2 regions of the Nocardioides sp. InS609-2 genome follow, and region 2 is predicted to be linked to the other one. Evidence: predicted binding sites of a transcription regulator. Region 2 holds the regulator's gene; the other holds the start of a gene.
The links. The regulator LexA, encoded in region 2, represses DNA repair genes until DNA is damaged. The targets are predictions, from matches to a motif close to TCGAACANNTGTTCGA.

Region 1: the regulator LexA is predicted to act here: its motif matches at 10,496-10,511, upstream of H4Q84_RS10030 (alpha-ketoglutarate-dependent dioxygenase AlkB).

What each region holds. Positions count from the first base shown of each region.
Region 1 covers NZ_CP060034.1:1,912,995-1,928,467, reverse strand. Annotated here, with positions in the region: gene H4Q84_RS10085 (DUF2157 domain-containing protein) at 1-786, opposite strand, end outside; gene H4Q84_RS10080 (PPOX class F420-dependent oxidoreductase) at 867-1,331, shown strand; gene H4Q84_RS10075 (SGNH/GDSL hydrolase family protein) at 1,401-2,222, shown strand; gene H4Q84_RS10070 (hypothetical protein) at 2,232-2,942, shown strand; gene H4Q84_RS10065 (hypothetical protein) at 2,939-3,769, shown strand; gene H4Q84_RS10060 (Rrf2 family transcriptional regulator) at 3,771-4,265, opposite strand; gene H4Q84_RS10055 (3-beta hydroxysteroid dehydrogenase) at 4,342-5,082, shown strand; gene groL (chaperonin GroEL) at 5,298-6,923, shown strand; gene H4Q84_RS10045 (sulfatase) at 7,162-8,643, shown strand; gene H4Q84_RS10040 (sigma-70 family RNA polymerase sigma factor) at 8,670-9,164, shown strand; gene H4Q84_RS10035 (hypothetical protein) at 9,175-9,834, shown strand; gene H4Q84_RS10030 (alpha-ketoglutarate-dependent dioxygenase AlkB) at 9,860-10,483, opposite strand; gene H4Q84_RS10025 (ABC transporter ATP-binding protein) at 10,598-11,344, shown strand; gene H4Q84_RS10020 (FtsX-like permease family protein) at 11,344-13,884, shown strand; gene H4Q84_RS10015 (GntR family transcriptional regulator) at 13,975-14,694, shown strand; gene H4Q84_RS10010 (TetR/AcrR family transcriptional regulator) at 14,723-15,298, opposite strand; gene H4Q84_RS10005 (DUF3995 domain-containing protein) at 15,357-15,473, shown strand, end outside.
Region 2 covers NZ_CP060034.1:3,447,740-3,463,212, forward strand. Annotated here, with positions in the region: gene hflX (GTPase HflX) at 1-897, shown strand, start outside; gene ggt (gamma-glutamyltransferase) at 979-2,865, shown strand; gene secD (protein translocase subunit SecD) at 2,978-5,281, shown strand; gene H4Q84_RS17900 (hypothetical protein) at 6,298-6,606, shown strand; gene H4Q84_RS17905 (hypothetical protein) at 6,603-7,085, shown strand; gene H4Q84_RS17910 (hypothetical protein) at 7,030-7,416, shown strand; gene secF (protein translocase subunit SecF) at 7,433-9,100, shown strand; gene H4Q84_RS23225 (hypothetical protein) at 9,206-9,337, shown strand; gene H4Q84_RS17920 (ATP-dependent DNA helicase) at 9,346-11,334, opposite strand; gene lexA (transcriptional repressor LexA) at 11,381-12,112, opposite strand; gene H4Q84_RS17930 (SDR family oxidoreductase) at 12,226-13,008, shown strand; gene H4Q84_RS17935 (MarR family transcriptional regulator) at 13,199-13,633, shown strand; gene H4Q84_RS17940 (DsbA family protein) at 13,720-14,328, shown strand; gene H4Q84_RS17945 (nucleoside deaminase) at 14,325-14,813, shown strand; gene H4Q84_RS17950 (SMR family transporter) at 14,810-15,130, shown strand; gene H4Q84_RS17955 (multidrug efflux SMR transporter) at 15,168-15,473, shown strand, end outside.

The DNA of each region.
Region 1 (15,473 bases), 1.5 Mb from region 2:
GACCGTGCCGACACGGAGGGCGGCCGCGGTCACCACGACCGCGACGACGCCTAGGACGATGAGGAAGATGCTCGGCCCGAGATCTGAGTCGCCGGTGTCGGGCAGGGCGGAGACGAAGAGCCCGATCAGCGTGAACGCCATGCCCACAAGGCGCCACGGCCCTGCGAATGCCGGCACCCAGCGGTCGTGCAGTGCCGCGACCGCGAGCGAGAACACGCCCGTGGCAAGCAGGATCAGGACGACGCGGAGGAACGTCGCGTCATCGAAGAGCCCTTGCCACAGCACCCAGCCGGACAGCGCCGACATGCCGACCAGCAGCGGGCCGCGAGCCCGGGTCGCGTAGGCGTGGACGAGTGCGGCTACGCCCCAGAGGCCGATCAGCCGCGGCTCGTACGCCGGCACCTGGAGGCTCTGCGCGGCCTGGAAGATGACAGCGCCGGAGGTGAGTGCAGCGACGAGTCGTACGGCGCCGGCGAGGAGCGCCGGACCGCGACCGGCCAGCAGCTCGCCGCCGGCGAGGAGCGCCAGCCAGAGCACGGCCACGACGACGAAGCGCGCGATGGGGGCGAGCTCGTCGAGGTTGGCTGCGACCAGCCAGATCAGGCCGACGCCGACGAAGGTGCCGCCGACCCCGAGCAGGAGGCGGGCCAGCGAGAAGCGGCGGGAGGCGGCATAGCTGCCGAGGATGCGGGTCGCCGTGTCGTCATCGACGAGTCCGGAGGACTGCCAGGCACCGACCTCGTCGGTGAGCCAGGCCAGGCGCTGGGGAGAGACGGGAGTGGTCATGTGCGGATCTTCGGCCCGGGACCCGGTCTGCCGAATCCGCGTGCGTACTCAGATCATCGCCCGTCCGGCACAGTGGAGGCATGGCACGCACCATCGCAACCAACGACAAGGTCGACCGAGACGCACTGCTGGACTTCATCCGGCCACGCCACCGGGCCACCCTGGTGACCACCCGGCGCGACGGCCGCCCGCAGCTCTCACCCGTCTCGTGCGGCGTCGACGAGCAGGGCCGGCTCGTCGTGGCGACGTACCCGTCCCGCGCCAAGGTGACGAACCTGCGCCGCAGCTCTGCCGCCAGTGCGCTGATCCACAGCGACGAGTGGAACGGGCCATGGGTGCAGATCGACGGCGTCGCCGAGGTCATCGACATGCCCGACGCGGTCGAGCCGCTGGTCGACTACTTTCGCAGCATCTCCGGGGACCACCCCGACTGGGACGAGTACCGCCAGGCGATGCGCGACCAGGACAAGTCGCTCGTCCGGCTCACCATCGAGCGGTGGGGTCCGGTCGCCACCGGCGGTTTCCCGCCCGAGCTGGCCGACTGAGCGGCTGCGTTCGGCCGCCCGACATGTCGGGTTGACCGCGTGTTCAGGCGGGTTGGTTCTACTCGGCGCATGCGGGCTCGCGAACGATGGACCGTCGGGGTGCTGGCCTCGGCCGGTGTCGTGGCCACCAGCAGCGTCGGCGCGCGGCAGTTCCTCCAGCGGCAGGCGGCGATCGCGCGCGGCCTCATCGGCGACCCGCTCGGGCACGAGGCTCCCGAAGCCGACAAGACCTACCGCAAGAGCCAGCCGGGGCGCCTCGACCTGCTGATGCTCGGCGACTCCATCGCCGCAGGGCTTGGTGCCGAGCGCGCCAAGGACACCCTCGGCGCCCGGCTCGCCAAGGGTCTGGGCAAGGCCACCGACACCTCCGTCCGCCTGCGTACGGCGGCCCGCGTGGGCTCCGAGTCGAGCGTGCTCGCCGAACAGCTCGACGCGCTGCCCGACGGGTACCGGCCCGACGCGGCCGTCATCGTGGTCGGTGGCAACGACGTCACCCACCGGGTCCCGGTGGCCGAGTCGGTGCGCCATCTCGCCGAGGCCGTCGACCGGCTGCACGAGCTCGGATCCCGTGTCGTGGTGGGCACCTGCCCCGACCTCGGCGCACTCCGCCCGGTGCCGCAGCCCCTGCGCAGCCTGGGCTCGCGGGCCAGCCGTCAGCTCGCCAACGCCCAGCGCGAGGTGGCTCTCGAACGCGGTGCGTACGTCGTCTCGCTGGCCCATGTCGTCGGCCCGTTCTTCATCACCAACCCCGACGAGATGTTCAGCCTCGACCGGTTCCATCCCAGCGCGGCCGGCTACCGGCGTACGGCCAAGGCGATGTTGCCGTCGGTGCTCCGCGCGCTCGGACATGCCGAAGACCTGCCCTTCGGGCACCATGCTCCGGCGTTCTAGTCTGACCGGATGCCCGAGGACCCGAAGGAACGACGACGCCGGCTGCTCGCCATGGACCTCACCGAGCTCGCGGTGGAGTTCGGCACCGACAAGTGGGGCGTGCACCGCTACACCCCGCACTACCAGCGGCACCTCGAGCACCTGCGCGGCGAGGAGTTCACGCTGCTCGAGCTCGGTGTCGGCGGTTACGCCCGCAGCATGGGTGGCGCTTCCCTCAAGATGTGGAAGTGGTTCTTCCCGAAGGCCCACGTCATCGGCCTCGACATCGAGGACAAGACGGCGCTGAGCGGCGGCCGGATCACCGTCGTACAAGGGGATCAGACCGACGAGGCGCTGCTCACCTCGCTGATGGAGGAGCACCAGCCGTTGGTCGTCATCGACGACGGGTCACACGTCCCCGACCACGTGCGGGCGAGCTTCGGCGTGCTGTTCCCGCTGCTGCCCGACGACGGTGTCTACGCGATCGAGGACACCCAGACGTCGTACTGGCCCGAGTGGGGCGGGCAGGCCGACCCCCGGGCGCGCGGCACGTCGATGGACCTCGTCAAGGACCTCGTCGACGGCCTCAACTTCGAGGAGTACGTCGACCAGCACGAGCCGTCGTACACGGACCGCTGGGTCAGGTCGGTGCACTGCTACCACAACCTCGTGGTCGTCGAGAAGGGCGACAACGTGGAGGGCACCAACAAGCTGGACGTCTTGAAGGAGCGCTACGAGTGAACTCAGTACTCCTCGCCACCAGTCGCGACTGGCCCGCGGGAGAGCCCGGCCACGAGACGCTCGACAAGGCCCTGATCGCTCGCGGCATCGACGCCCGCTGGGCCGTGTGGGACGACGCGTCGGTCGACTGGGTCGGCGCCGACCTCGTCGCCGTGCGGTCGACCTGGGACTACATGACCCGATCCGAGGAGTTCCTGGCCTGGGTTCACTCGGTCGAAGCGACGACGACGGTGCTCAACGGCGCCGACGTCTTCCAGTGGAACCTCGACAAGGGCTACCTCGCCCGGCTCGGTGACGTGCCCGTCGTACCCACGCGGCTCGTGGTCTCCGCCGCCGAGCTCGAGGCCACGGTCGCCGAGTTCGGTGACGTGGTCGTGAAGCCGCGGGTGGGTGCCGGCGGCATCGGGGTGACCGTCGTACGACGCGGCAACGCGATCGCCCTGCCCGACGCCCCGGTCCTGGCCCAGCCACTTGTCACCACGATCCACACCGACGGCGAGACCTCGGTGTTCGTGATCGGCGGAGAGGCCGTGTCGATGGTCAACAAGGTGCCCGGCGCGGGCGAGATCCGCGTGCACGAGCAGTTCGGCGGCCGCACCACGGAGGTCGCGATGTCGGGCCCGGAGTCGGTGCTGGCCCTCGAGGCGCTGCGTGCCGCCGCCGAGTTCACCGGCCGGCCGCTCGACTACGGCCGCGTCGACCTGCTCAAGTACGACGGGAACTGGTGCGTCAGCGAGCTCGAGGTCACCGAGCCGGGGCTCTACCTCGACGTGCTCCCGGCCAACGCGGAGGTGTTCGCCGACCTGGTGGCCGCCCGACTGGGCTGACTCAGGCACGACCGATCCGTGCGGCGAGCCAGCCGGCGTTCTGGGCCATCACGTCGTCGGGCACGATCTCGGCCACCCCGGACGCGAGTGCGTCGAGCCTGACCGTGGCCAGCTCGTCGCGCCACGCCTGCTCGGCCCGCCACATGCCGGCTGCGATCGCGCACGAGCTGCGGAAGCACTTCCGCGGTGCCGGGTGCGGCGCGCGCTGGCGGATCTCGGTGCACCGGAAGGCCGCCTGACCGCCGTCGACGGCGAGCACGATGTCGAGCAGGGTGACCTCGCCTGCGGGCCGGGCCAGCGAATAGCCGCCGTTGCGGCCCTGGCTCGACGCCACGATGCCGGCCCGCGACAACGCCTGCAGCGACTTGGCGAGGTAGGGCTTCGGCACCCCGTGGAACTCCGCCAGCACCCCGGCGTTGAGGGCCAGGCCGTCGGGGAGCTGGGCGAGGACGACGGCACAGTGAGCGGCCCACTCGACTCCTTCGCTGATACGCATGGAAACGAGGTTACGGGATGTCCGAGTTCTCTGGTATAACGTGGATACCAATTATCCACGTATGCGAGGAGTCGTCATGAAGGTCGCCGTCATCGGAGGGGCCGGGCTTGCCGGTCGTCACGCGGTCGCAGCACTCGAGGCCGCCGGGGACGAAGTCGTGGTGCTGAGCCGGGCGACCGGCGTCGACGCCGTCACCGGAGCTGGGCTCGACGAGGGACTGGCCGGGGTGGAGGTCGTGATCGACGCCGCCAATGTGTCCTCGATGGATCGCGATGTGGCCTCTGCGTTCTTCACGAGCGTGGCCGGCAACCTGCAGACCGCGGGTGCCCGTGCCGGAGTGCGTCGCATCGTCACGCTGTCGATCTACGGCATCGACGGGCTGGAGGGGCGGGGCTACTTCGCCGCCAAGCTCGCGCAGGAGGAGGCGGCTCGCCGTGGCGACGTGCCGTCGACGATCCTGCGGGCCACGCAGTTCCACGACTTCGGCGGCCAGCTGATGCAGTGGACACGCAAGGGCCCGGTCGTCGGGGTGCCGATCCAGCCCGTGCAGACCGTGGCGATCGAGACCGTTGCCGCGCACCTGGTCCGGCTCGCGCACGGCGACGAGGACGGCACGGTCAACCTCGCGGGGCCGCGGCCCGACACCCTGATCCGGCAGGTACGCCGCCACGTCCGGGCCGCCGGCAAGCGCTACATCTCCGTGCCGCTGTGGCTGCCCGGGCGGGCCGAGAAGCTCATCCGGGCCGGCGCCCTCGTGCCCCGGGGCGACGCCGTACTCGACGGACCCGACTTCGAGACCTGGCTGGCCGCGCGCTGACCGGGGTCCGGAAGGCCGCGATTCGTTTGCACTCGCCCCCTTCGAGTGCTAAACATGACGCTGGCACTCTCGCCATGAGAGTGACAACACGGCACTGGTGACGTTGAGGTCCTCCAGCCCGGCGGGAAGGGTCCGTCGGAGGGTCGAGGTCCGTCCGTCGCGGGCAGCCCACCAGGCGCCGTACACCCCCAGACTCTGAAGGAATCACAAGGGTTATGTCGAAGCTGATTGCTTTCAACGAGGAGGCCCGACGCGGCCTCGAGCGTGGCATGAACACGCTCGCGGACGCCGTCAAGGTCACGCTCGGTCCCAAGGGCCGCAATGTCGTGCTCGAGAAGAAGTGGGGCGCGCCCACCATCACCAACGATGGTGTGAGCATCGCCAAGGAAATTGAGCTCGAGGACCCGTTCGAGAAGATCGGTGCCGAGCTCGTCAAGGAAGTCGCCAAGAAGACCGACGACGTCGCCGGTGACGGTACGACGACCGCCACGGTCCTCGCCCAGGCGATGGTTCGCGAGGGTCTGCGCAACGTCGCGGCCGGCGCCAACCCGATGGGTCTCAAGCGCGGCATCGAGGCCGCTGTCGCCGCCGTGACCGAGCAGCTGCTCGCCATGTCGACCGAGATCGAGACCCGCGAGCAGATCGCCGCCACGGCGTCGATCTCCGCAGGTGACAGCACCGTCGGTGACGTCATCGCCGAGGCGATGGACAAGGTCGGCAAGGAAGGCGTCATCACGGTCGAGGAGTCGAACACGTTCGGCATCGACCTCGAGCTGACCGAGGGCATGCGGTTCGACAAGGGCTACATCTCGGCCTACTTCGTCACCGACCCCGAGCGCATGGAGACCGTGCTGGAGGACCCCTACGTCCTCATCGCCAACTCCAAGGTCAGCAACGTCAAGGACCTGCTGCCGCTGCTCGAGAAGATCATGCAGTCGGGCAAGCCGCTGGTGATCATCGCTGAGGACGTCGACGGCGAGGCGCTGTCGACCCTGGTGGTCAACAAGATCCGTGGCACCTTCAAGTCCGTCGCCGTCAAGGCTCCGGGCTTCGGTGACCGCCGCAAGGCCATGCTCCAGGACATCGCGATCCTGACCGGTGGCCAGGTCATCTCCGAGGAGGTCGGCCTCAAGCTCGAGAACGCCGGCGTCGAGCTCCTCGGCCAGGCCCGCAAGGTCGTCATCACCAAGGACGAGACCACCATCGTCGAAGGTGCCGGCGACACCGGCCAGATCGAGGGCCGGGTCAACCAGATCCGTGCCGAGATCGAGAAGTCGGACTCCGACTACGACCGCGAGAAGCTGCAGGAGCGCCTGGCCAAGCTGGCCGGCGGCGTTGCGGTCATCAAGGTCGGCGCGGCCACCGAGGTCGAGCTCAAGGAGCGCAAGCACCGCATCGAGGACGCCGTGCGCAACGCCAAGGCGGCTGTCGAAGAGGGCATCGTCGCCGGTGGCGGCGTGGCACTCGTGCAGGCTGCGGCCACCGCGTTCGACAAGCTGGACCTGACGGGCGACGAGGCGACGGGTGCCAACATCGTTCGCTACGCGACCGAGGCCCCGCTCAAGCAGATCGCGATCAACGCCGGCCTCGAGGGCGGCGTCGTGGCCGAGAAGGTGCGCAACCTCAAGCCCGGTCACGGCCTCAACGCGGCCACCGGCGAGTACGTCGACATGCTGGCCGAGGGCATCAACGACCCGGTCAAGGTGACCCGCTCTGCTCTGCAGAACGCCGCCTCGATCGCTGCGTTGTTCCTCACCACCGAGGCCGTCGTGGCCGACAAGCCGGAGAAGGCCGCCCCGATGGGCGACCCGTCCGGTGGCATGGGCGGCATGGACTTCTGATCGCCCAGCCCTGAGCGCAGCGAAGGGCTGACAAGGCGATCAGGTCGAGGAGGGTTGGCGTAGTCCCGAGCGAAGCGAGGGAGTGCGCAACCCGTCTCGAGACCAGCCACATGTGGTTTTGAGACCGCCTGGCTCCAACGTGCGAGACAGCAAGGCCCCCGCTCGGAGCGGGGGCCTTGTTGCGTGTCGGGGCAACTTCCCGGATCGGAGCTGCGTCACAGGTACCGTGACCCGGCCGATGAAGACATCTCGTGGAACTGCCCGCTTCGCCGTCGCCCTCGTGGCCCTGGCTGCCGCCATCGCGGCTGTGCCGGCAACGCCGCGGGTGGCCGCGCAGGCGCAGGCGCCGGGCGACCGGCCCAACATCGTGCTGATCACCACCGACGACCAGACGCTCGAGGATCTCTACTGGATGCCGCAGACCCGAGCGGCACTCGGTGGTGGCGGGGCGACGTTCGGCCAGGCGATCTCGCCACATCCGCTGTGCTGCCCGGCCCGCGCCGAGATGGTCACCGGTCAGTACGCGCAGAACAACGGCGTACGCAGCAACTCCGGCCCGCATGGCGGGTTCGGGGCGCTCAAGGAGCCGGGCAACAGTGTCGCGAGCTGGCTGCACGACGCGGGCTACGCCACCGGGTTCGTCGGCAAGTACCTCAACCTCTACTCCGAGCGCGACGGCATCCAGGCCGGCTGGGACCACTGGGCGCCGTTCACCCACGGCACCTACCAGGCCTTCGACTACACCGTGTACGACGACGGCGCGCTGGTCGAGCACCACGACGACCTGCACAGCAACGACTTCGTCACCAACCGCACGGTCGACCTGATCGGCGAGTACGCCGGCGACCAGGACCCGTTCTTCATCTGGTCGTCGTACGTCGCCCCCCACGGCCAGTGCACCGACAACCTGCCCCTCGACACGTGCGCCGCCCCGCCGACGCCGGCAACCCGGCACGCCGGCCTGTATCCCGGTTCGCGGCTGCCGTCGCTCGACAAGCCGTCATACAACGAGCAGGACGTCTCGGACAAGCCGATCCTCATCCGCAAGGAGAAGCGCAAGCGCGCCGCGACCCTGCAGCGCCTCTTCACCCAGCGCATCCGGTCGCTGGCCTCGGTCGACGAGGGGGTCGCTGCCACCGTCGAGGCGCTGCGCGCCGCCGGCGAGCTCGACAACACCTACCTGATCTTCACCAGCGACAACGGCTACCTGCTGGGCGAGCACCGCTACACCGGCAAGCTGCTGGCCTACCGCGAGTCGCTGCGGGTGCCGCTGCTCGTGCGTGGCCCGGGCATCCCGCCGGGTGTCGTGCGGTCCAACATCGCTTCGACGGTCGACCTCGCGCCCACGCTGGTGGAGATCTCCGGTGCGACGCCGGGGCGCCCGATGGACGGCGTGTCGGTGCTGGGGGCGGCACGCGCCGGCGCGCCTCTGGCTCGCACCTCGCTCATCCAGGCCGGCCCGTTCCACCGGCGTGGCACGATCGACTGGACGTTCCGGGGTGTCCACACCGGCCGTTACACGTTCGTCCGCTGGAACCGCACCGGCTTCGTCGAGCTCTACGACCACGCCCGGGACCCCTACGAACTTCGCAACCTGGCGGCCGTGAAGAAGTACGCGCGGGTGCGCCGCGAGCTGTTCCGGCGTACCAACCTGTTGTCGTCGTGCTCGGGTGACGCCTGCCGCGAGGACTTCGGGCCGCTGCCCCGGCCGGGCCGCTGACGACGCCGGCTCGCTACGTTGGAGGGGTGACACGGGAGGAGCGGTTCGAGACGCTGGCACGCGAGGTGATCGAGCCGCTGCGCCGGTTCCTCGTGCGTCGTACCGACTCAGACACCGCCGACGACGTCCTCTCCGACACCCTGCTGGTGCTGTGGCGGCGCTTCGACGAGGTGCCCGACAACCCACTGCCCTGGGCGTACGGCGTGGCGCGGGGCTGCCTTCAGAACGCCGAGCGCAGCCGCCGACGGCAGACGCGGGTGGCCGCGAAGGTGGCCGGGCAGCCCGTCGAACCGCACCCGGTCGGCACCGACGTCCGGCTGGCCGAGGCGCTCGACCGGCTGCCCGACCGGGACCGTGAGCTGGTCCGGCTGTGGGCGTGGGAGCAGCTGACGCCCGCCGAGATCGGCGCCGTGCTCGACCTCACCGCCAACGCCGTGAGCATCCGCCTGCACCGGGCCAAGGGAAAGCTGCTCGAGGACCTGCGAAAGACCGGCACCGGTGCCGGACATGAAGGGGCATAGGGAGGCCATCGTGAACGACTACGGCTACGACGACGAGGAGCTGCGCCGCAGCCTGAGCGCGATCGACCCGGCCGCCCGACTGACGCCCGCGCCCCCCGAGCAGGTGGCCCGACTCCTGGAGGACGCCATGAGCAACCACACCCCCGAACTCCGACCCGAGACGACGCGGCGCCGCAGCCCCCTCGTCTGGGTCGCGGCAGCCGCTGCCGTCGTCGTCATTGCGGGCGTATCCTTCGCAGCGCTGCGTAGTGACGACGACGTGCAGTCCCCCACGGCCCAGGAGCCCACCAGCCAGGCGCCGGCACAGCCGGTTGCCGAGCCCGGCTCCACGACCGCGCTGGTCACGGGCGACGCGGTCGAGGCCAAGTGCATGGTCCCCAACGTGCGGGTGCTCCGCGGCAACACGCTCGCCTTCGACGGCTCCGTCACCTCGATCGAGGGTGACCAGGTCACGCTCGCGCCCACCACATGGTTCAAGGGCACCCCCACCGAGACGGTCACGGTGACGGCGCCGAGCAAGCAGCTCCAGGAGCTGCTGGTCGCGGTCGACTTCCAGGTCGGCGGTCGCTACCTCGTCACGGCCTTCCAGGACACCGTGACGCTCTGCGGGTTCAGCGCGCCGTACTCCGAGGACCTCGACAAGCTCTACCAGGACGCGTACGCGAGCTGAGCCGCCCAGCGTGCAGCTCTGACCGTCAGAACACGCCCTGCGGCCGGAACTGCACCGACAGCCGCGGGCCGGCATGCGCCGTCTTGGGTACGGCGTGCTCCCAGGTGCGCTGGCACGAACCGCCCATCACGAGCAGGTCCCCGTGGCCCATGGCGACGGCGACGGACTCGCCGCCACCGCGGGGGCGGAGCAGCAGCCGGCGTGGGTCGCCGACCGAGACGATCGCGACCATGGTGTCCTGCGTCCTGCCTCGGCCGATGGTGTCGCCGTGCCAGGCAACCGAGTCGCGGCCGTCGCGGTAGTAGCAGCAGCCGGCGGTGACGAACGGCTCGCCGAGCTCGGGCAGGTAGTGCGCCGACAGGGCCCCGCGCGCGTCGACGAGCAGCCGGTGCGGCAGGGCCTCGTCGGCGGCGTACGTGTGCACCAGACGGGGCACGTCGACGACGCGGTCGTACATCTGGCGGCGCTCGGCGCGCCACGGCACGTCACGCACCAGCGCCTCGAACACGGCATCGGCACCGGGCAGCCAGTTGCGCTGGACGTCGACCCAGGCTCCTCTGGACAAGAGCGTGCGCTCGGGTGCCAGCGTCGGCAGCCCGGCGACGTCAGTGGCCGGCGCCTCGTCGAAGAGCGTGCCCTGGAAGTCCACGACTCCATGATATCGAACACCTGTTCGGACGCATGGATCCTCGGGGGTTTCCCCGGGAGGGATCCGGGGGAGTCCCCATGGCGCCTGGTTGGCGTGGCGCGGGAGGCTGGGACCATGACCGAGCACACGCCCGCCGCGCGGGTCCGCAAACTCACCAAGACCTATGGCACCGGCCAGGCCCAGGTGCGTGCGCTCGACGACGTGACGCTCGACCTCGTGGCGGGGGAGTTCACCGCGATCATGGGACCGAGCGGGTCGGGCAAGTCGACGCTGATGCACTGCTGTGCGGCCCTCGACACCGGCACGTCGGGGCAGGTCTTCATCGGCGAACAGGAGCTCACCCGGCTCAAGGACAAGGCGCTGACCCGGCTGCGTCGCGACGAGATCGGCTTCGTGTTCCAGTCGTTCAACCTGGTGCCGACCCTGACCGCGCGCGAGAACATCGTGCTGCCGCTGGCCATCGCGCGCCGCAAGCCCGACCCTGAGTGGTTCGACTCCGTCATTGCGACTGTCGGGCTGGGTGACCGGCTCAGCCACAAGCCCAATGAGCTCTCCGGCGGCCAGCAGCAGCGGGTGGCGATCGCGCGGGCGCTGGTGAGCCGTCCGCGCATCGTCTTCGCCGACGAGCCGACCGGGAACCTCGACTCCCGCTCGGGTGCCGAGGTGCTCGAGCTGCTCCGCAGCAGTGTCGACGACCACGGCCAGACGATCGTGATGGTGAGCCACGACCCGGTCGCCGCGGCGTACACGGATCGGGTGGTGTTCCTCGCCGACGGTCGTGTGGTCGACGAGCTGCGCGACCCCGATCGCGAGTCGGTGCTGGAGGTCATGGCCACCATGAGCGCACCGGTGGCCGGCTGATGCTCCGCGCCGCCCTCAAGAGCCTGCTGGGCCGCAAGGTCCGGCTGTTTCTCAGTACGTTCGCGATCGTGCTGGGAGTTGCGTTCGTGGCCGGGTCTCTCGTCTTCAGCGACACCCTGGGCCGAAGCTTCACGGCACTGTTCGCGTCGACCGTCGGCGATGTCGTCGTCCGGCCGGAGGGTGCTGGCGACCTGCGCAACGGCCCGTCGACTCGCACCGTGCCGGCGTCGGTGCTCAAGGATCTGCAGGACCTGGAGGGCGCAGCGCGCGTCGACGGCAACGTCACCGACCGCGGCGTCTTCGTCGTCGACCGGAAGAACAAGGTCGTCGGTGGCCAGGGCCCGCCCGGCATCGGCGGCAACTGGTCGGACGCCCCCGCCGGGCACGACCTCGAGGGTCTCAGCATCATCATCGGGGACGAACCGAGCGGGCGTGACCAGGTCGTGCTCGACGCCTCGACCGCCGACCGCGCCGGCTACCACCGCGGCGATCGCGTGCACATCGTCACGGCCGGCGACCAGTCGGTCCTCAACCCGGTGCTCGTGGGCATCGCCGACTTCGAGCAGGGCGGCTCGCTCAACGGGGCGACGTTCGCCGCCTTCGACACGCGGACCGCCCAGAAGCTGTTCCTCGACGGCCGCGACGCCTACACCGACCTCTGGGTGACGGCTGCCGACGGGGTCTCGCAGGAGGAGCTGCGGGACGCAGTGGCACTAAGCCTGCCCGACGGCTTCGAGGCGGTCACCGGTGACGACGCGGCCGACGACAGCGCCGGCGAGCTGTTGCAGGCGATCTCGTTCATCACGACGTTCCTGCTGATCTTTGCCGGCATCTCACTGGTCGTCGGCGCCTTCCTGATCGTCAACACGTTCTCGATGCTGGTCGCCCAGCGCAGCCGTGAGCTCGCGCTGCTGCGTGCCCTCGGCGCCTCGCGGCGGCAGGTGACCAGGTCGGTGCTGCTCGAGGCGTTCGTGCTGGGCGTGCTCGGCTCGACGATCGGGCTGGGCCTGGGCGTGGCGCTGGCGATGGTGATCCGGCTCGTCTTCGGCCGGTTCGGGCTCGACCTCTCCGGGCAGCCGCTGATCTTCGCGCCGCGCACCGTCCTCGCGTCGTACGGCATCGGCATCGTCGTCACCATGGCGGCGGCGTGGCTGCCGGCCCGGCGTACGTCCCGGATCGCGCCGGTGCAGGCGTTGCGCGACGAAATCTCGATGCCGGAGACGTCGTTGCGTCGCCGGTTCCTGGGCGGGCTCCTGCTCATCGCGGCCGGGTGTGGTGCGCTGGCCGCGGGGCTGTTCACCTCGGTGAGCCGGGGTGGCTGGTTCGTCGGGGGTGGTGTGCTCGCGGTGCTGCTGGGCGTGGCTTCGGCGAGCCCGGTGCTGAGCCGGCCGTTCCTGGCGGTGGCCCACCGGCTGCTGGCCCGCGTCTTCGGCACCGTCGGAAACCTGGCCGGCCAGAACTCCCTGCGCAACCCGCGTCGTACGACCGCAACCGCGTCGGCCCTGATGATCGGACTGGCGCTGGCTGCCACGATGGCGATTGTCGGGGACTCCGCTAAGGCGTCGGTCGACCAGACGATCGAGGAGAACTTCAAGGGCGACTACGTCGTCAGCAACCTGATGGGGCAGTCGTTCTCGTCGCGCATCGGCAACCGGATGAGCAAGATCGACGGCGTGGAGTCGGTGGCTCGCCAGCGCTGGGCCTTCGGCGAGTACGACGACGGGCAGCAGGGCGTCGGTGCGAGCGAGAAGTCCTCGTTGTCCGGGGCGCTCGGCCTCGAAATGGTGACCGGTTCGCTCGACGACCTGCGCGACGGCGCGGTGCTCGTCTCTGACAAGTACGCCGAGGATCACGACCTGGCAGTCGGTGACGACTACCAGATCACCTTCAACGGGGAGGAGGTGACCTACCCCGTGGCCGGCACGTTCGCCGACAACCCGGTGGTCGGCTTCCCGATCCAGACGACGCTGTCGACGCTGAAGAAGGCCGGCTTCCCCGAACGCGACAACTTCCTGGTCATCGACGTCGACAGGCAGACGCCGGCCCTCGAGGCGGCGATCGACGAGGTGGTGGCCGAGCTGCCCATCGTCACGGTCAAGGACCAGGCCGCCTTCGCCGAGGAGCAGCGCGGACCCATCGACCAGCTGGTGCTGATGATCTTCGCTCTGCTGGGCCTGGCGCTCTTCATCGCCGTACTCGGCATCGTCAACACGCTCGCGCTGTCGGTCATCGAGCGCACCCGCGAGGTCGGACTGCTGCGGGCCGTGGGGTTGTCACGCAGCCAGCTCCGGCGGATGATCACCTGTGAGTCGGTGGTGATCGCAGTGCTCGGCGCAGTGCTGGGCAGTGTGCTCGGCGTCGGCTTCGGCATCGCCATGATGTACGCCCTGCGCGACGAGGGTCTCGAGGTCATCTCGGTGCCGTGGGACCAGCTTGGTGCGTTCCTTGCGGTCTCCGTGGTGGTGGGTGTGCTGGCGGCAGTGCTCCCCGCGCGGCGGGCCGCGCGGCTCGACGTACTCGAGGCAATCGCGACGGAGTGACCACCACGGGGAGGTAAAGGAATGGGGGGCAGGCGCACGGCGTCACCGATTCCCGGTACGGATCGGCTTGTCCAGACCTATTCTGAGCCTATGACCCAGGTGGCCGGAACCGTGCAGCGCGCACTCAAGCATGTGCAGGTGCGCGAGCATGTCCGCACCCTGGTCGAGGGAGCGGAGCCCGGCACGCCCGCGCCGTCCGAGCGTGAGCTCGTCGCGCAGTTCGGCGTGGCCCGGATGACGGTGCGTCAGGCGATGGACGCGCTGGTGATCGAAGGGCTGCTCGAGCGGATGCCCGGTCGCGGCACGTTCGTTGCCCGACCTCGTCGCCGGGTGGGCATGCTGACCAGCTTCACCGAGAACATGCGCCAGCGGGGGCTGCTCCCCGAGTCACAGACCCTGCTCGCCCGCCGCGAGCAGGCCGGCCCCGGCGTGGCCCGCGCACTCGACCTCTCCGCCGGCGACGCCGTCATCCACTGGAAGCGGCTACGACGTGGCAACGGCCAGGTCATCTGCATCGAGGACGCCTACCTCAACGAGGTGCTGCTGCCCGGGTTCCTGCAGTCGGGCATGCCCACCAGCCTGTACGACGCGCTCGACGCCCGTGGGCTGCGGCCCACCTGGGCCGAGGACTCCGTCACGTCTGACGTCGCCACCCCCGAGGAGGCCGAGCAGCTCGAGCTGCCGAAGGGCTCGCCGGTCCTGCGTGTCGCCCGTCGGGCGCTGATCGACCACCGGCCGGTCGAGGTGTCGCGGTCTGCCTACCGGCACGACCGCTTCACGATGTACGTCCAGCTCGGTTCCGACGCCTGAGCGCTCCCTCGCTCGTCGATTGCGAGCCTCAGCGCGACCCAGCGAGCATGGACAGCAGATGGTCGATGGCTGCGCGGGACTTCCGTCCGGTGCGGGCCACCTCGGGCACGGCGTCCGGGGCGGCGCGTCGAAGCTCGACCCAGCCCAGGTAGGCGGCGTAGGCGGCGACCGCCTGCAGTCGGGCCTCACGCTTGTCGAGTCCGAGGTCGCGAAAGCACTCCTCGAGGTAGGCCATCCGCCGACGAGTCACCCGCTCCAGCACGACCGAGACGACGGGGTCGGAGGCATGGGCGACGAGGGCGGGCTCCAGGCCCGCAATCTCGTCGCCGGTCAGCGCCTCCCGCAACAGGGTGGACAGTCGTTCGGCCGGGTCGGTGATCGGTGTCAGGGCCTCGATGAACGAGGTGGTGGCCTCGCTCTCCCACAGCTCCAGGGCGCCGATCAACAGGGCTTCGCGGTCCTTGAAGTGCCAGTAGAAGCTGCCTCTGGTCACCCCCAGCCCTCGGGCAATCGGTTCGACCGAGACGGCGGTGACTCCGGACCGGGCGAGTGTCGTCAGTGCTGCATAGAGCCAGTCGTCATGGGTGACCTTCTGCACGGGCATATCAATACGCTACTGTACGGACATCCATACAGGCTCGTATGGAAACGGAGGGATGGGCATGATCACTGGAATCGCTGTCGTCGCGGGGCTCGCGCTACTGCTTGTCGGCATGCTCCACGTCGTGTGGGCTGCGTCGCCGTGGCCGTTGGGCACCAGGGCGCAGTTCGCCGAGGTC
Region 2 (15,473 bases):
GCCCAGCTCAACTACATGAAGCAGCGGCTGCGCGGCTGGGGTGGCAACCTCTCCCGTCAGGCCGGTGGCCGCGTCGGCGCCGACGGTGGCGGCATCGGTGGCCGTGGCCCCGGTGAGACCAAGATCGAGACCGACCGGCGGCGCATCAACACCAAGATCGCCAAGCTGCGCCGCGAGCTCAAGGACCTCAAGGGCACCCGCGAGACCAAGCGCCAGGAGCGGGTCCGCCACCACATCCCCAGCGTCGCGATCGCCGGCTACACCAACGCCGGCAAGTCGTCGTTGCTCAACCGGCTCACCAACGCCGGCGTGCTGGTCGACGACTCGCTGTTCGCGACGCTCGACGCCACCACCCGTCGTACGACGACCACTGACGGCCGCGTCTACACGATGTCCGACACCGTCGGTTTCGTGCGTCACCTGCCGCACCAGCTGATCGAGGCGTTCCGCTCGACGTTGGAGGAGGTCGGCGACTCCGACCTGATCCTGCACGTCGTCGACGGCTCGCACCCCGACCCCGAGGGCCAGCTGGCTGCGGTGCGTGAGGTGCTCGCCGAGATCAAGGCCGATCGGGTGCCCGAGCTCGTCGTGATCAACAAGGCCGACGCCGCCGACCCGATGGTGATCGCCCGCCTGCGACAGCGCGAGCCGCACTCAGTCGTGGTCAGCGCTCGCACGGGTGTCGGCATCGCCGACGCGTTGGCCGTCATCGAGAGCGAGCTACCGCGACCCGACGTCGCCTTCGCGGCGCTGCTGCCCTACGAGCGCGGCGACCTGCTCAACCGCATCCATCAGCAGGGCGAGATCGCCACCCTCGAGCACACCGCCGACGGCACCCATGTCACCGGCCGCGCCAACGACGACCTTGCGGGCGAGCTCGCGGCGTACGCCGTCTGACGTCTGACGTCGGCAGGTCGTCTCGACAAACCCAGCCCTGAGAGAGAGGGTGATCTGACGACGACTCGGAAGGCCCCCCACATGTCCAACAGTCCAGTCACTCCACGGTCCCTGCTCGTACCCGGCCTGGCCCTGGCACTCGCCGGCTCGCTCGCCCTCACCGCGACCCAGGCCTCGGCGCAAGACAGCGGCAAGCGCGAAGCGGCTGCGCCGCCCGCGCGCCAGCAAGCCGGGGGCCTGGCCAAGCAGGCCACGGCGACCGGCTACGGCGGCGCCGTCAGCAGCGTCGACCCGACGGCCACGCGCGTCGGCCTCAAGGTGCTCAAGCAGGGCGGCAACGCGGTCGACGCCGCGGTGGCCACGGCCGCCGCCCTCGGCGTGACCGAGCCCTACAGCGCCGGCATCGGCGGTGGCGGCTACTTCGTCTACTACAACGCCAAGAAGCAGAAGGTCTCCACCATCGACGGACGCGAGACCGCGCCGGCGGCGATGAAGGGCGACGCGTTCATCGACAAGGCGACCGGCAAGCCCTACAACTTCACGCCCGAGCTGGTCACCAGCGGCGTCTCGGTCGGCGTGCCCGGCACCCTTGCCACCTGGGACAGGGCGATGCGCAAGTGGGGCACCCTCGACCTGGCCGGCGCCATGAAGCCCGCCAGGAAGGTCGCCCGCAAGGGCTTCCGGGTCGACGACACGTTCCGCTCGCAGACACTGGACAACAAGGTGCGTTTCGACGCGTTCACGTCCACGCGCGAGCTGTACCTGCCGGGCGGCGACGCGCCGGCCGTCGACTCGGTGTTCAAGAACAAGGCGCTCGCCCGCACCTACGCCATCATCGCCCGCAAGGGCATCAAGGCGTTCTACAACGGCAAGCTCTCGGGCGAGATCGTGAAGGCGGTGACCGCGCCGCCGAAGACCAGCACCACCAAGCTGCCGGTGCCGGTCGGCTCCATGACGCGCGCTGACCTCAAGAACTACAAGGCCATCCCGCAGAAGCCGAGCAAGGTGGGCTACCGCGGCTACGACGTCTACGGCATGGCGCCGTCGTCGTCGGGCGGCTCGACGGTCGGCGAGGCACTCAACATCCTCGAGCAGTACGACGTCGGCTCCATGTCTGACGCCGACGCGCTACACCGCTACCTCGAGGCCAGTGCCCTGGCGTTCGCCGACCGCGGCAAGTACCTCGGCGACCCGAGGTTCGTCGACGTCCCGCTCGACAACCTGCTGAGCGACACCTTCGCCAAGGAGCGGGCCTGCTCGATCGACCCGGCCAAGGCGCTCACCAAGCCGGTCGCGGCCGGTGACGTCGCGGCGTACGACGGAGTGTGCACGCCGGCTGCGGCCCAGAACGGCGCCGTCGACACCGACACCGAGAACATCTCGACGACCAACCTGACCGTGACCGACAAGGACGGCAACGTCGTCGAGTACACCCTCACGATCGAGCAGACCGGTGGCTCGGGCATCGTCGTACCCCACCGCGGATTCCTGCTCAACAACGAGCTGACCGACTTCTCCACGGTGTACGTCGCGGCCGACCCCAACCGCATCCAGCCCGGCAAGCGTCCGCGCTCGTCGATGTCGCCGACCATCATCCTCAAGGACCGGAAGCCGTTCCTGGCGCTCGGTTCGCCCGGTGGCTCGACGATCATCACCACGGTGCTGCAGATGATCTTCAACCGCATCGACCGCGACATGACGGTGCAGGAGGCCATCGCGGCGCCGCGTGCCACCCAGCGCAACACCGCCAACGTCACCGCCGAGCCGGCCTTCATCACGGCGTACGACGCGTTGCTCAAGCCGCTGGGTCACAAGCTGGTGCCCGCAGGGGACGCGTTCACCAGCGCCGCCGAGATCGGTGCCGCGACCGCCATCGAGTTCGGAAGGAAGGGCAAGGTCACCGCCGTGGCCGAGCCTGTACGACGTGGTGGTGGCGCCGCGGGCGTGGTCTCCAAGAGGCGCCGCTGATCTCGGGTAGTCCAGTCACTTCTTGTCGTTGTGCACCACCGACGACGACCGCACGTGACTGGACTACCCGAAGTTTTGGGGCAGCCCGCATGACTGGGGGAGGATTCGCACCATGTCTCGCGGTGCGCTAGTCCGTCTCCTGCTTGTCCTCGGCCTCCTCGGCGGATGTGCGGCCCTCGCGCTGACGGTGAAGCCCAACCTGGGGCTCGACCTCCGGGGCGGCGCACAATTCGTCTTCCAGGCGACCGGCACTGAAGAAGCTCCTGCCAACGCCGAGAACGTCGACAAGACGCTCGAGGTCCTGCGCGGCCGCGTGGACGCCCTCGGCGTCGCCGAGTCGACGCTGGTCCGCCAGGGCGAGAACCGGATCCTCGTCGAGCTCCCGGGCGTCACCAACGACGAGGAGGCGCAGCAGGCCGAGGAGCGCATCGGCCAGACGGCCCAGCTCTCGGCCCACCCGGTCATCACGAGCCTGCGGGCCGAGCCCACCGAGGAGCAGCTGGCCAAGGCCGAGGAGCAGGACCGCCAGATCCTGCCCTCCGACCAGGGCGACTTCCTCGAGATCGGTCCGACCGCCCTCGCCGGCGAGGACATCACTGGCGCCGACGGGCTCCAGCGGGAGCAGGCCGTCGGCTACGTCGTGGTGCTCAGTTTCAGCGGTGCCGGGGGTGACGCGTGGGCCGACATAACCGGCAAGGCCGCCTGCAACCCGCTGGGCGACCCCAAGCGTCGCGTGGCCATCGTGCTCGACAAGCAGATCATCACCTCGCCCGAGGTCAACGAGGGGGTGGGCTGTGATGTCGGCATCCAGGGCGGCGGCACGGACATTACGGGCGACTTCTCCCTGACCGAGGCCCAGGACCTGGCCGCCCTCATCGAGGGCGGCGCGCTGCCCCTCGAGCTCGAGCTGATCTCGGACCGCCTGGTCGGCCCGACCCTCGGCGCCCAGGCGATCGACGCCTCGCTCGAGGCCGGCGTCCTCGGCATCATCCTGACTGGCCTCTTCATCATCTTCGTCTACCGCCTCGTCGGCGCGATGGCCACGATGGCGCTCGCGTCGTACGCCCTGCTCGCCTACGCCATGCTGCTGGCGCTCGGCTCGACGCTGACCCTGCCGGGTCTGGCGGGCTTCGTGCTCGCCATCGGCATGGCGATCGACGCCAACGTGCTCGTCTTCGAGCGTGCGCGCGAAGAGTACACCGCCTACCCGTCGGCCGGCCTTCGGCGCGCCCTCGCGATGGGCTTCAACAAGGCGTGGAGCGCCATCATCGACTCCAACGTCACCACCCTGCTCGCCGCCGGCCTGCTCTTCCTGCTCGGCTCCGGCCCGATCAAGGGCTTCGGCGTCACCCTGTCGATCGGTGTCGTCGCGTCGATGATCTCCGCGCTGATCATCGCCCGGGTGCTGGCGGAGATCTGCGTCGCGACCAAGTTCGTCGAGCGGCGGCCGATGCTCAGCGGTCTCGGCAACATCGGTCGCGTCCGGACCTGGCTGGACAACAAGGAACCCGACCTGATGGGCAAGCGCAAGCTGTGGCTCGGCATCTCGGGCGCCGCGCTGGTGCTGGCCCTGACCGGCATCTTCACCCAGGGTCTCAACATGGGCGTGGAGTTCACCGGTGGGCGCCAGCTCGACTACTCCGTGAGCAAGACCATCTCGGTCGACGACGCGCGTGCGGCGATCGCCGACGCCGGCTTCCCCCAGGCGGTCGTGCAGGGCGCTGACACCGCCGACTTCACGGTGCGTACGGGCGAGATCACAAACGACGAGGTGCAGCAGATCGAGGACGCGCTCGCCGCCGTCGGTGGCGACGTGGATAAGGTCGACGACCAGACGATCGGCGCCGCCTTGGGCGACGAGCTGCGCGACAGGGCACTGATCGCGTTCGGTGTGGCGCTGCTGGTCCAGCTCATTTATCTCGCGTTCCGGTTCAAGTGGACCTTCGGGGTCTCCGCCGTGGTCGCGATGTTCCACGACGTGGTCCTGGTGGTCGGGCTGTTCGCCTGGCTGCAGAAGCCCATCGACGGCGTCTTCCTGGCCGCGGCGATGACGATCATCGGCCTGTCGATCAACGACACCGTCGTCGTGTTCGACCGCATCCGCGAGCGCTGGCACAACTCGCGCCCCGAGGACAAGTTCACCTTCCTGGCCAACAAGGCCGCGGTCGAGACGATGCCGCGGACGGTCAACACCGGCCTCGGGTCGATGTTCATCCTCGCGGCGCTTGCCATCCTCGGTGGCGACTCGCTGCGCGACTTCGCGATCGCGCTGCTCGTGGGTCTCGTCGTCGGGACCTACTCCTCGGTGTTCACCGCCACACCGCTGCTCACTTACTTCCAGGGGGAGTGGCCGATGAGCCGCGTCAAGCGGGAGAAGATGGTCCGCACCCCCGACGACTCCGGCGCCGTGATCTGAGCGGTCATCTGGGATGAGCGCTGGTCATCGTCGCAGTCACCCCCGGTGATAACTTGTGACGAGCCAATTGCCGGTTCATTTAAGGCGCGTCATCATTTTGATCTCGGGAGACTTCATGCGTGGACGAAGTGGCTGGTTGGATTGGGCTTGACCGTGGCTTGCGGTGCGGTGACGGCGCCCTCGTCGGCAGTCGTGCCGAGAGAAGGAACGCTCGATGCTCGGATCGCAGCGCACAGTGCAGTGCCGGCGGCTAGAGCGAAAGCATCGGGCTGCTACGAATGGCGGAGCGCCGTAGCTGGACTTGGGTCGTGGGCCACGTCCGAGCCCAACTGCGGCATGTATGGGGGGACTTGGACCTACACGTGGCAAACTCAGCCGGGAACCAACACGCGAATCTGTGTTGAAGGCCGCCGAACAGTCAGGGTCGACGGGCAATGGGTGTACCGATGGACCACCCTTGGCTGTGGGACGGGCGGCACTGCGAACGTGCAGTCGGGAACGTCCAGTGGTTTGTCGTCCCCTGCTGTCCGCGCCAAGGTTCAGCCCGGTTTCCTGGGCGGCGCATACAAGTGGAAGGCAAGCTGACAGAGCCGACCGGCAGAATCTCCGAATTCTGACGGATCTCAACCCCAACAAAGATTGACCGGGGTGTTGCACGGTGACGAACTGACCGGCGGCCGGCTGGTGGTCCAGTTGCCAGACCGGTCGTCGGTCGTCGGCCGTCTTGGGCAGGTCGAGAGCGCACCGCAGGGAACGATGCCCGCGTTGTCGGTGCGCGCCCGTAGGGTTCTTGAGTGCCTGACTCCGACGACCAACCCGAGCGCTCCACCCCCGCTGTCTCCGGGGTGCTCGCCACTGGGTGAAGGCACTCGGCGGGCAGGAGCGCGGCGGCCAGATCGAGATGGACGAGGCGGTCGCGCGGGCGCTGGGCGCCGGAAAGCATCTCCTCGTCCGGGCCGGCACCGGCAAGTCGCTGGCCTACGTCGCCCCCAGCCTGCTCCACCACGACCGGGGTCGTGGTCGCCACGGCGACGCTGACCCTGCAGCACCAGCCCAACGAGCAGGACATCCCGCGGCTGGTCGAGGCGAGCGGCGACGAGGCCGATGCGACGTCCGCCGTGCTGTTGGGTCGGGGCAACTACGCCTGCCTGCACCGCATCCGCGAGGGCGTGACCGACGAACAGGGTCTCCTCGACGTGCCGACGGGGTCGATGGCCGAGAAGGTGCTCGAGTTGCGGTCATGGGCTGAGAAGGAGACGAGGCCGGCGGCAGCGACGAGCGCGACAACGCTCCTCGCCACACCGACCGCGAATGGCGACAGGTGAGCGTCAACCACCGCGAGTGCCTCGGCGCGACGAAGCGCCCGGTTGCCTCTGATTGCTTCGCCGAGCGGGCGCGGGAGAAGGCGCAGCAGTCCCACCTGATCGTCACCAACCTCTCGCTGCTCGCGATCGACGCGATCGAGCGGGTGCCGATGATCCCCGGCTACGACGCGGTGGCGATCGACGAGGCGCACGAGCTCACCGCGCGGGTCACCCAGGCGGGGATCGACGAGCTGGCGGTCAACGACGTCGAGCGGGCATCCTGGCGCTCCCAGCGTGGGGTCGAGGACGAGTCGGCCCATGCGCTGAGCGAGGCCGCTGACTCCTTGGCGGAGGCGATCGAGGCCACCGCCGCAAGTGCCTGTCGGCCTACCCCAAGGACGCGCCTTCTCCGACGGCGACGCCGGCCGCACCCAGGACAAGGGCATGGTGCAGGAGGTCATCGTCAACGCCGAGCGGATGGCCGCCAACCTCGAGTGTGATGTGCTCTGGCTCAACGAGGCGCGCGTCCGCGTCCCCGCGCTGCTGCACGTCGCGCCGCTGCAGGTTGTGGGGGCCGATGCGCGACAAGCTGCTGACCGACAAGACGTTGGTGTTCACGAGCGCGACGTTGATGCTCGGTGCGATTTCAACGCGGTCGCCGCCTCGCTCGGCCTCAAGCCGACCGAGCGCGAGGCGCTGTCTCGCTCCGGCGCCGTGTCGCCGTGGCGGGGGATCCACGTCGGGTCGCCGTTCGACTACGGTCAGCAGGCAATCCTGTGCGTCGCCCGCCACCTCCCTGCCCCCGGCCGCGGCGGCCTGTGCCCAGGGTGACCCCAACCGGATCGCGATCGTGCTCGACGGCGAGATCATCTCCTCCCCGAGCGTGAACGTGCCGTGTGGTGGCTCCATCAGGGACACCACCGACATCACCGGCTCGTTCACCCTCACCGAGGCCAAGGATCTCTCCGTCCTGATTGAGGGCGGCGCCCTGCCACTGCCCGTCGAGGTCATCGAGCAGCGCGTCGTCGGCCCGACGCTCGGCAAGGCCGCCATCGACGCTTCGTGGCAGGCGGGCTTGATCGGGCTGCTGCTGACCGGCCTCTTCATTGCCGGTGTCTACTGGTTCGTCGGCCTCCTCGCGGCGCTCGCGCTGACGTCGTACGCGCTGCTCGCCTACGCCATGCTCGTCGGCCTCGGCTCGACCCTGACGCTGCCCGGCCTGGCCGGCTTCGTGCTCGCGATCGGTCTGGCCATCGACGCCAACGTGCTGGTCTTCGAGCGCGCCCGTGAGGAGTACGCCGCCAACCCGTCCGCCGGCCTGCGACGAGCACTGACGATCGGCTTCAACAAGGCGTGGAGCGCCATCATCGACTCCAACGTCACCACGCTGCTTGCGGCGGCGCTGCTCTTCATCCTGGGTTCGGGTCCGATCAAGGGCTTCGGTGTCACGCTGTCGATCGGTGTGGTGGCCTCCATGATCTCGGCGCTGGTGATCGCCCGAGTGCTCACCGAGATCGGTGTCTCCAACCGCTGGGTCGAGCAGCGACCGGGGTTCAGCGGCATCGGCTCGGTCGGCAGGGTCCGCCTCTGGCTCGAGCGCCGCGACCCCGACCTGATGTCGCGCCGTGCGCTGTGGCTGGCCGTCTCCGGTGCGGCCCTGGTGTTCGCCGTGTCGGGCATCGTCAGCCAGGGGCTCAACCTGGGTGTCGAGTTCACCGGTGGGCGGGTGCTCGAGTACTCCACCACCACGCCGATCTCCGCCGACAGGGCACGCGAGGTTGTCTCCGAGGTCGGCTACCCCGAGGCCACGGTGCAGGAGTCCGACGACGACAAGATCACCGTGCGCACGGGCCAGATCAGCGACGACGAGGCGATCAAGATCGAGACGGCGATCGGCGACGCCGCTGGCGGCGCCACCAAGGAGCGCGACGAGAAGATCGGTGCCTCACTCGGCACCGAACTGCGCGACAAGGCCCTGATCGCCCTGGGCATCGCGCTCCTCGTGCAGATGGTCTACCTGGCCTTCCGCTTCAAGTGGACCTTCGGCGTCGCGGCGGTGCTCGCGATGTTCCACGACGTGGTCATCGTCACCGGTGTCTTCGCCTGGCTGGGCAAGCCCATCGACGGCATCTTCCTGGCCGCCGCGCTGACCATCGTCGGACTGTCGGTCAACGACACCGTCGTCGTCTTCGACCGGGTGCGCGAGCGCTGGCAGGGCTCCCGCCCCGAGCAGACCTTCAACCGGCTCGCCAACAAGGCCGCCGTCGAGACGATGCCGCGCACGGTCAACACCGGCCTCGGCGCGATGTTCATCCTGGCCGCGCTCGCCGTGCTCGGCGGAGACTCGCTGCGCGACTTCGCCATCGCCCTGCTGCTCGGCCTGATCATCGGCACCTACTCCTCGGTGTTCACCGCGACCCCGCTGGTGACCTACTTCCAGGAGCGCTGGCCGATGTCGCGCGCGGCGAAGGTGCCGCGCACCAGCGAGCCCCGGGACTCCGGCGCCGTCATCTGACGGACCGCTTCTCGGGGTAGTCCGGGGCAGATCGCACCTTCCGAGGCGAAATCAGGTGCGATCTGCCCCGGACTACCCCAAGGAACGCCGGCGTACGCTCGCGACATGACCTTTCTGATCATCCTGCTCGTTGTCGTGGTGGCCGCAGTGGCGTGGAAGATGCGGGTCCCGCTGCTGGCCAAGGTGCTCGGCCAGTCCGAGGGCCGCGTCAACCGGCAGATCAACCGCAAGCGCTGACCGACGGGTCAGTTGCCCGCCAGCCGTGACAGCGCCTTGCGCACGACGGCCGGGTCGGTCGTGGTCCACATCGGCGGCAGGCTCGCCTTGAGGAACCCGCCGTACCTCGCGGTCGACAGCCGAGGATCGAGTACGGCGACCACGCCACGGTCGGTGGTCGTGCGAATGAGCCGCCCGGACCCCTGCGCAAGCAGCAGCGCGGCATGGGTGGCCGCGACCTGCATGAAGCCGTTGCCGCCCGCCTTGTCGGCGGCCCGCTGACGCGCCGACATGAGCGGGTCGTCGGGCCGCGGGAACGGGATCCGGTCGATGATCACCAGCTGGCACGTCTCGCCGGGGACGTCGAGGCCCTGCCACAGCGAGAGCGTGCCGAACAAGCAGGTGTGCGGGTCGTCGACGAACTGCCTCGCCAGCTCAGGCAGCTGAGCGTCGCCCTGGGCAAGGATCGTGAGGTGGGGGAGCCGCAGGCGCATCGCCTCGGCGGCGGCCTCGGCGGCCCGTCGTGACGAGAACAAGCCCAGCGTGCGGCCCTCGGCCGCGTCGACCAGCTCGGCGATCTCGTCGAGCTGGGCAGTGCCGAGGCCGTCGCGGCCGGGCGGCGGCAGGTGGCGGGCGACGTACAGGATGGCCTGCTGGCCGTAGTTGAACGGCGACCCGACGTCGATGCCGCGCCAGGGCAGCACGCCGTCAGCACGCTTGATCGGCTCGTCGAGCACCCGCTCGGAAGGCTTGAGCCCGAGCGAAGTGGCGACCGCGTTGAAGTCGCCGCCGAGCATCAGGGTGGCCGAGGTGAACACGACGGTCGTGTCGGTCAGCAGCTTGTCGCGCATCGGCCCCCACACCTGGAGGGGAGCCACGTGGAGCCGGGCCGGGATGCGGTCGCGGGCCTCGTTGAGCCAGAGCACGTCGGCCTCGGCATGCTTGGCCATCCGCTCTGCGTTGACGAACACCTCCTGCACGAAGCCCTTTGCCTGGGTACGGCCGGCGTCGGAGTCACCGTCGCCCGCCGACTCCTTCGGGAAGGCCGAGACCAACGCGCGGGCGGCGTCGCGCACCAGCACCAGCGCGTCGGAGAGCTGCTCGCCCATCGTGTCGATGCGACCCGGCTCGGTGCGGGACAGTGCGTCGGCGAGCGCCTCGCCGGCGTCGGACAGGTCGTCGGCCTGCTCGCCGTCGATGTGCCGCTGGGCGCGACGCGCAGCTCGCTCGACGTCGTTGGCGGCAAGCTCGTCGGTCGCCGCCTGGGTGACCCGTCCGGTGAGCTCGTGGGCCTCGTCGATCACCACCGCGTCGTAGTCGGGGATCATCGGCACCCCCTCGATCGCGTCGATCGCGAGCAGCGAGTGGTTGGTGACGATCAGGTGCGAGCGCTGGGCCTTCTCCTTGGCGCGCTCGGCGAAGCACTCCTGGGCGAACGGGCACTTGGTGGCGCCGAGGCACTCGCGGTGGTTGACGCTGACCTGCCGCCAGACCCGGTCGGTGTGCCGGGGGGCGTTGTCGCGCTCGCCGCTACCGCCGTCCAAGCTCTGCTTCTCGGCCCACTCGCGCAGCTTGATGACCTCGCCGCCGAGCGACCCGGTGGGCAGGTCGACGAGCACGCCCTGGTCGTCGGGCACGCCTTCGCGGATGCGGTGGAGGCAGGCGTAGTTGGAGCGACCCTTCAACACGGCGTACGACGTGTCGATGGTGCCGCCGACCGCCTCGACCAGGCGGGGGAGGTCGCGCTCGACCAGCTGGTGCTGGAGGGCGAGCGTCGCGGTGGCGATCACGACCCGCTTGCCGTGCAGCAGGCTCGGCACGAGGTAGCCGAGCGACTTGCCGGTGCCGGTGCCGGCCTGGACGAGGAGGTGCTCGCCGCCCTCCATCGCGTCGGCGACGGCGTCGGCCATCTGCACCTGGCCGTCGCGCTGCTCGCCCCCGAGGGCAGTGACCGCTTCGGACAGCACCTCGTGCACCCGGCTGTGCGGGTTGCTGGGGATGTCGTCCTGATCGGTCACCCGGGCACCTTATGTGCAGGCGCCGACAGTGACCGACCCACCGCGGTCACATGCGGCGCAGGACCGCCGTGACGATGCCGAGGATGCTGGCGTTGGACCCGTCGATGGGGTCGTAGGCGTCGTTGTGGGGGAGCAGCCAGACGTGGCCGTCCTTGCGCTGGAACGTCTTGACGGTGGCTTCGCCCTCGATCAGCGCGGCCACGATGTCGCCGTTCTCGGCGGTCTGCTCCTGGCGGATGACGACGAAGTCGCCGTTGCAGATGGCCGCGTCGATCATCGAGTCACCGGCGACCTCGAGCATGAAGAGCGTGCCCTCGCCGACCAGCGAGCGAGGCAGCGGGAAGACCTCCTCGATGCGCTCGTCGGCGAGAATCGGACCACCGGCGGCGATGCGCCCGACCATCGGGACGTAGGTGGCCGGCGGCATCGCGTCGCCAATGTCGGACTCGTCGATCGAGCTCTCCTCGGCCGAGTTGCCGAGCGACCGACGCGCGGCCATCACCTCGGGCAGGAACACCTCTAGGGCCCTCGGCCGGTTGGGGTCGCGCTTGAGGAAGCCCTTCTCCTCGAGCGTCTTGAGCTGGTGGGCGACGCTGCTCGAACTGGTGAGCCCGACCGCCTCGCCGATCTCGCGCATGCTCGGCGGGTAGCCGCGCATCTCGATGGCGTCCTTGATCGTGGCCAGCACGCGCTGCTGGCGGGGGGTCAGACCGGTGGCGTCGGGGGGCCCGTCGGGCATCTCGAGCACCTTCTTGCCGGTGCCGCTTGTCTTGGCCATGGGTCCTCCTGGATGTCACGCTGTGGATCGTCTCGCCGGTTGCCTCACCGTAGACCGATCACGGCATGACTTCAAACAAGTGTTCGAACGGCGTGTCGTGCCACACTCCCGGCATGGAGACGAGCTGTGTGGTCACCGGAGCCGGTCGCGGGATCGGCCGGGCGATCGCCGAACAGATGGTTCGTCGCGGTCATCACGTGGTCGTGGCCGACCTCGACGGAGCGGCCGCGACGGCCACCGCGGCCGAGATCGGGGCCGCCGAGGGCATCGCGCAGGACGTCCGCGATCCCGAGTCGCACCGGGTCGTCGCCGCGGCAGCCTCGCGCCACGGCGTACTCACCGCGTGGTTCAACAACGCCGGCGTCGGCGACGACGGCCGGCTCTCCGAGCTGATCGAGGAGCAGGTACGCCGCCTCGTCGAGGTCAACGTCCTCGGCTGCATGTGGGGCACTCGCACCGCCCTCGAGGCGTTCGGACCGGGTGGAGGCGACATCGTCAACACCGCCTCGATCGCCGGCCTCGGACCCGTCCCCGGCTACAGCGTGTACGCCGCCACGAAGGCCGCTGTCGTCTCACTGACCATGTCGTGCGACGCCGAGACCCCACGCGGCGTGCGCGTGCACGCGCTCTGCCCCGACGGGGTGCAGACGGCGATGCTCAACGCTCAGAACCCGGACGGCATCGGCTCCCAGCTCGTGCACTCCAGCACGATCCTCACCGTCGACGACGTGGCGCGTGCCGCCGTCGGGCTGGTCGGCTCGCGCCGCGTCGTACTCGCGGTGCCTGCCTGGCGCGGCGGTCTCGTCCGTGCCAGCACCCTTGCGCCCGGCGTGGCGGCCCACGGTCTCGGACTGTTCGCCGCGCTCGGTCGCCGGGCGATCGCCAAGCGCCGCTGAGCGTTCAGTTCACCAGGGTTGGCCGGGACTCGAGCACGTCGAGCTCCTGGGCCTCGTCGACCTTGGTGACAGTGCCGTCGACCCGGCCCTGGGGCTCGCTTGACGCGCATTTGGCAGGGCATCGACCTGTGGTACATTATTTGCATGCACATGCAGGCAGATCGATTCAAGAACTTCTTGTGGGCGTGACGTGAGCGTCGCGTGGTCCAAGGTGGCCGCATTCGCGTCTGCGGTCGACGCCAGCCTGGACAAGTGGCTTGCGGACACCCATCGGATCGGGCTGACGGAGTTCCGCGCCCTGACCTTTCTGAGTCAAGCCCGAGATAGGGAGCTCCGGGTCAACGACCTCGCGCAGCGGGTCGGCCTGAACCAGAGTTCCACGACGCGCCTGGTGAGCCGGCTGGAGGCGAAGGGGTTGGCACGGCGCGATGTCTGCGAGGATGACGGACGCGGCGTTTACGCAGTCATCACCGATCAAGGCGAGACACTGTTCCGCGAGGTGCGGGGTCCCTACGAGGACCGGTTGCACGAGCTCCTGAGCAAGGCTGCCGTGCACTTTCCGCAGCTGGACGTGCGCCTACTCGGCCACGCCCTCCGCGAGGTCGAATCCCTGATCACTCCCTGAACGAGAGTCATTGCGGCAATCCCAAAGCATGCCTAGGTGCATGTGTGTACATGCAGAGAAAGATCCAGCGAGAGGAGCCCATGGTCATGAGCACGAAAGTTGAAGTGTTCGTGGACTACGTCTGCCCGTTCTGCTTCCTGGTCGAGGACGCTGTGGCGCAACTCGAGCGGGATCGCGATGTGGAGATCGAGATCCGCCCGTTCGAGCTGCGACCGGACCCGGTACCCACACTGAGGGCGGAGGACGACTATCTGCCTCGCATCTGGCGCCGCTCGGTCTATCCGATGGCCCGGCGGATCGGGGTGGACATCGCGTTGCCGACGATGTCTCCGCAACCCCGGACCGCGAAGGCGTTCGCCGTGCTGCAGCTGGCACAGGAGCAGGGACTGGCGCGCGAGTACTCGACCGCGATGTTCCGCGCCTTCTTCCAGCAGGACCGCAACATCGGCGAGGACGATGTAGTCATCGGCGTCGCCGCGTCCTCCGGGCTCGACCGGTCGCAGGTGGAGCAGGCCCTTGTCAGCCAGGAGCGGCGCGATCGCCAGCTCGTTCACCAGCGGCACGCGGTCGAGACGGTGGGGGTCACTGCCGTGCCCAGTTTCCGGGTGAACGGCCGGCTGATTTCCGGAGTTCTGGATGCCGACCGGCTGAAGCGCGCCACCGACGAGGCCACCGGCTCGGAGCAGGCATCGTGATCGGGACCGAACCCGAGCTGGCCGGGCTGATGGCCGAGGCGGTCGAGTTCAGCATCCGGCACGTGGCATCCGGTGGCTTGCCCTTCGTCGGCGTCATCTCGGACGACTGCGGAGACCAGAGCGATTTCGGCGTCAACGAGGTCCACAGGACGGGTGACCCATCCGCGCACGCCGAGATCGTCGCCATGCGACAGGCCATGGAGGACCGCGGCGCACCAGACCTGCGCGGATTGCGTCTGCTGGCCACCGGCGAACCCTGTGGCCTGTGCTATCGGTTCGCCATGGACCGCGGTATCGAGCGAATCTACGTAGCCGTCGACGCGGACACCGTCGCAGCCCACGGTTTCGACTACCGCCACAGCTACCCAGCGTTCGGCATCGACCGCTCCCGACCCACCGACCTCGTCCGCCCGCTCCCGGTCGAGCGCGGCCGGGAACCGTTCGACCTCTTCCATCGAATGAACATGAAAGGAACATCATCATGAGTTGGCTCTACCTAGGCATTGCCACCATCTTCGAAGTCGCCGTCGGCATCTTCGCAAGCAAGGCAAATGGCTTCACAAAACTGTCGTGGACAACCGGCACCCTCGTCAGCGGTGCGATCGCCACCTTCTTCCTCGGCCTGGCCCTCTTGACCTTCGACGTCGGCGTCGGCTACGCGATCTGGACCAGCGTGGCAGGCGTCGGGATCGTCATCGTCAGCGCCCTGTTCCTCGGCCAGCGCCTGTACTGGAAGCAGGCCCTCGGCATCGCCGTCGTCATCGGCGGTGTCGTCGGACTCCAGCTCAGCGGGGCCGCATAACCGGTCCCTCCCCGACCATCCTGAAAGGACCCATGTGATGACCACTACCACGAACACCGAAAAGAAGGCCGGCGCCTGGCTGGTCCTGCTGCTGGCCGGCGCATTCGAGATCGGCTACGCGCTCAGCGTGGCCGGCAGCGAAGGATTCACCATCCTCGGATGGTCGATCTCCGCCTTCGTCTTCTTCCTGCTCACCTTGTTCTGCCTCAGCGTCGCTCTCAAAGCCATCGACGTCGGCATCGGCTACGCCGTGTGGGCCGGGATCGGAGCGGTCGGCGCCGCGCTCCTGGGGCCCGTCTTCTTCGACGAGGTCCTGACCCCGGTCCGTGCCTTCTGGCTAGCC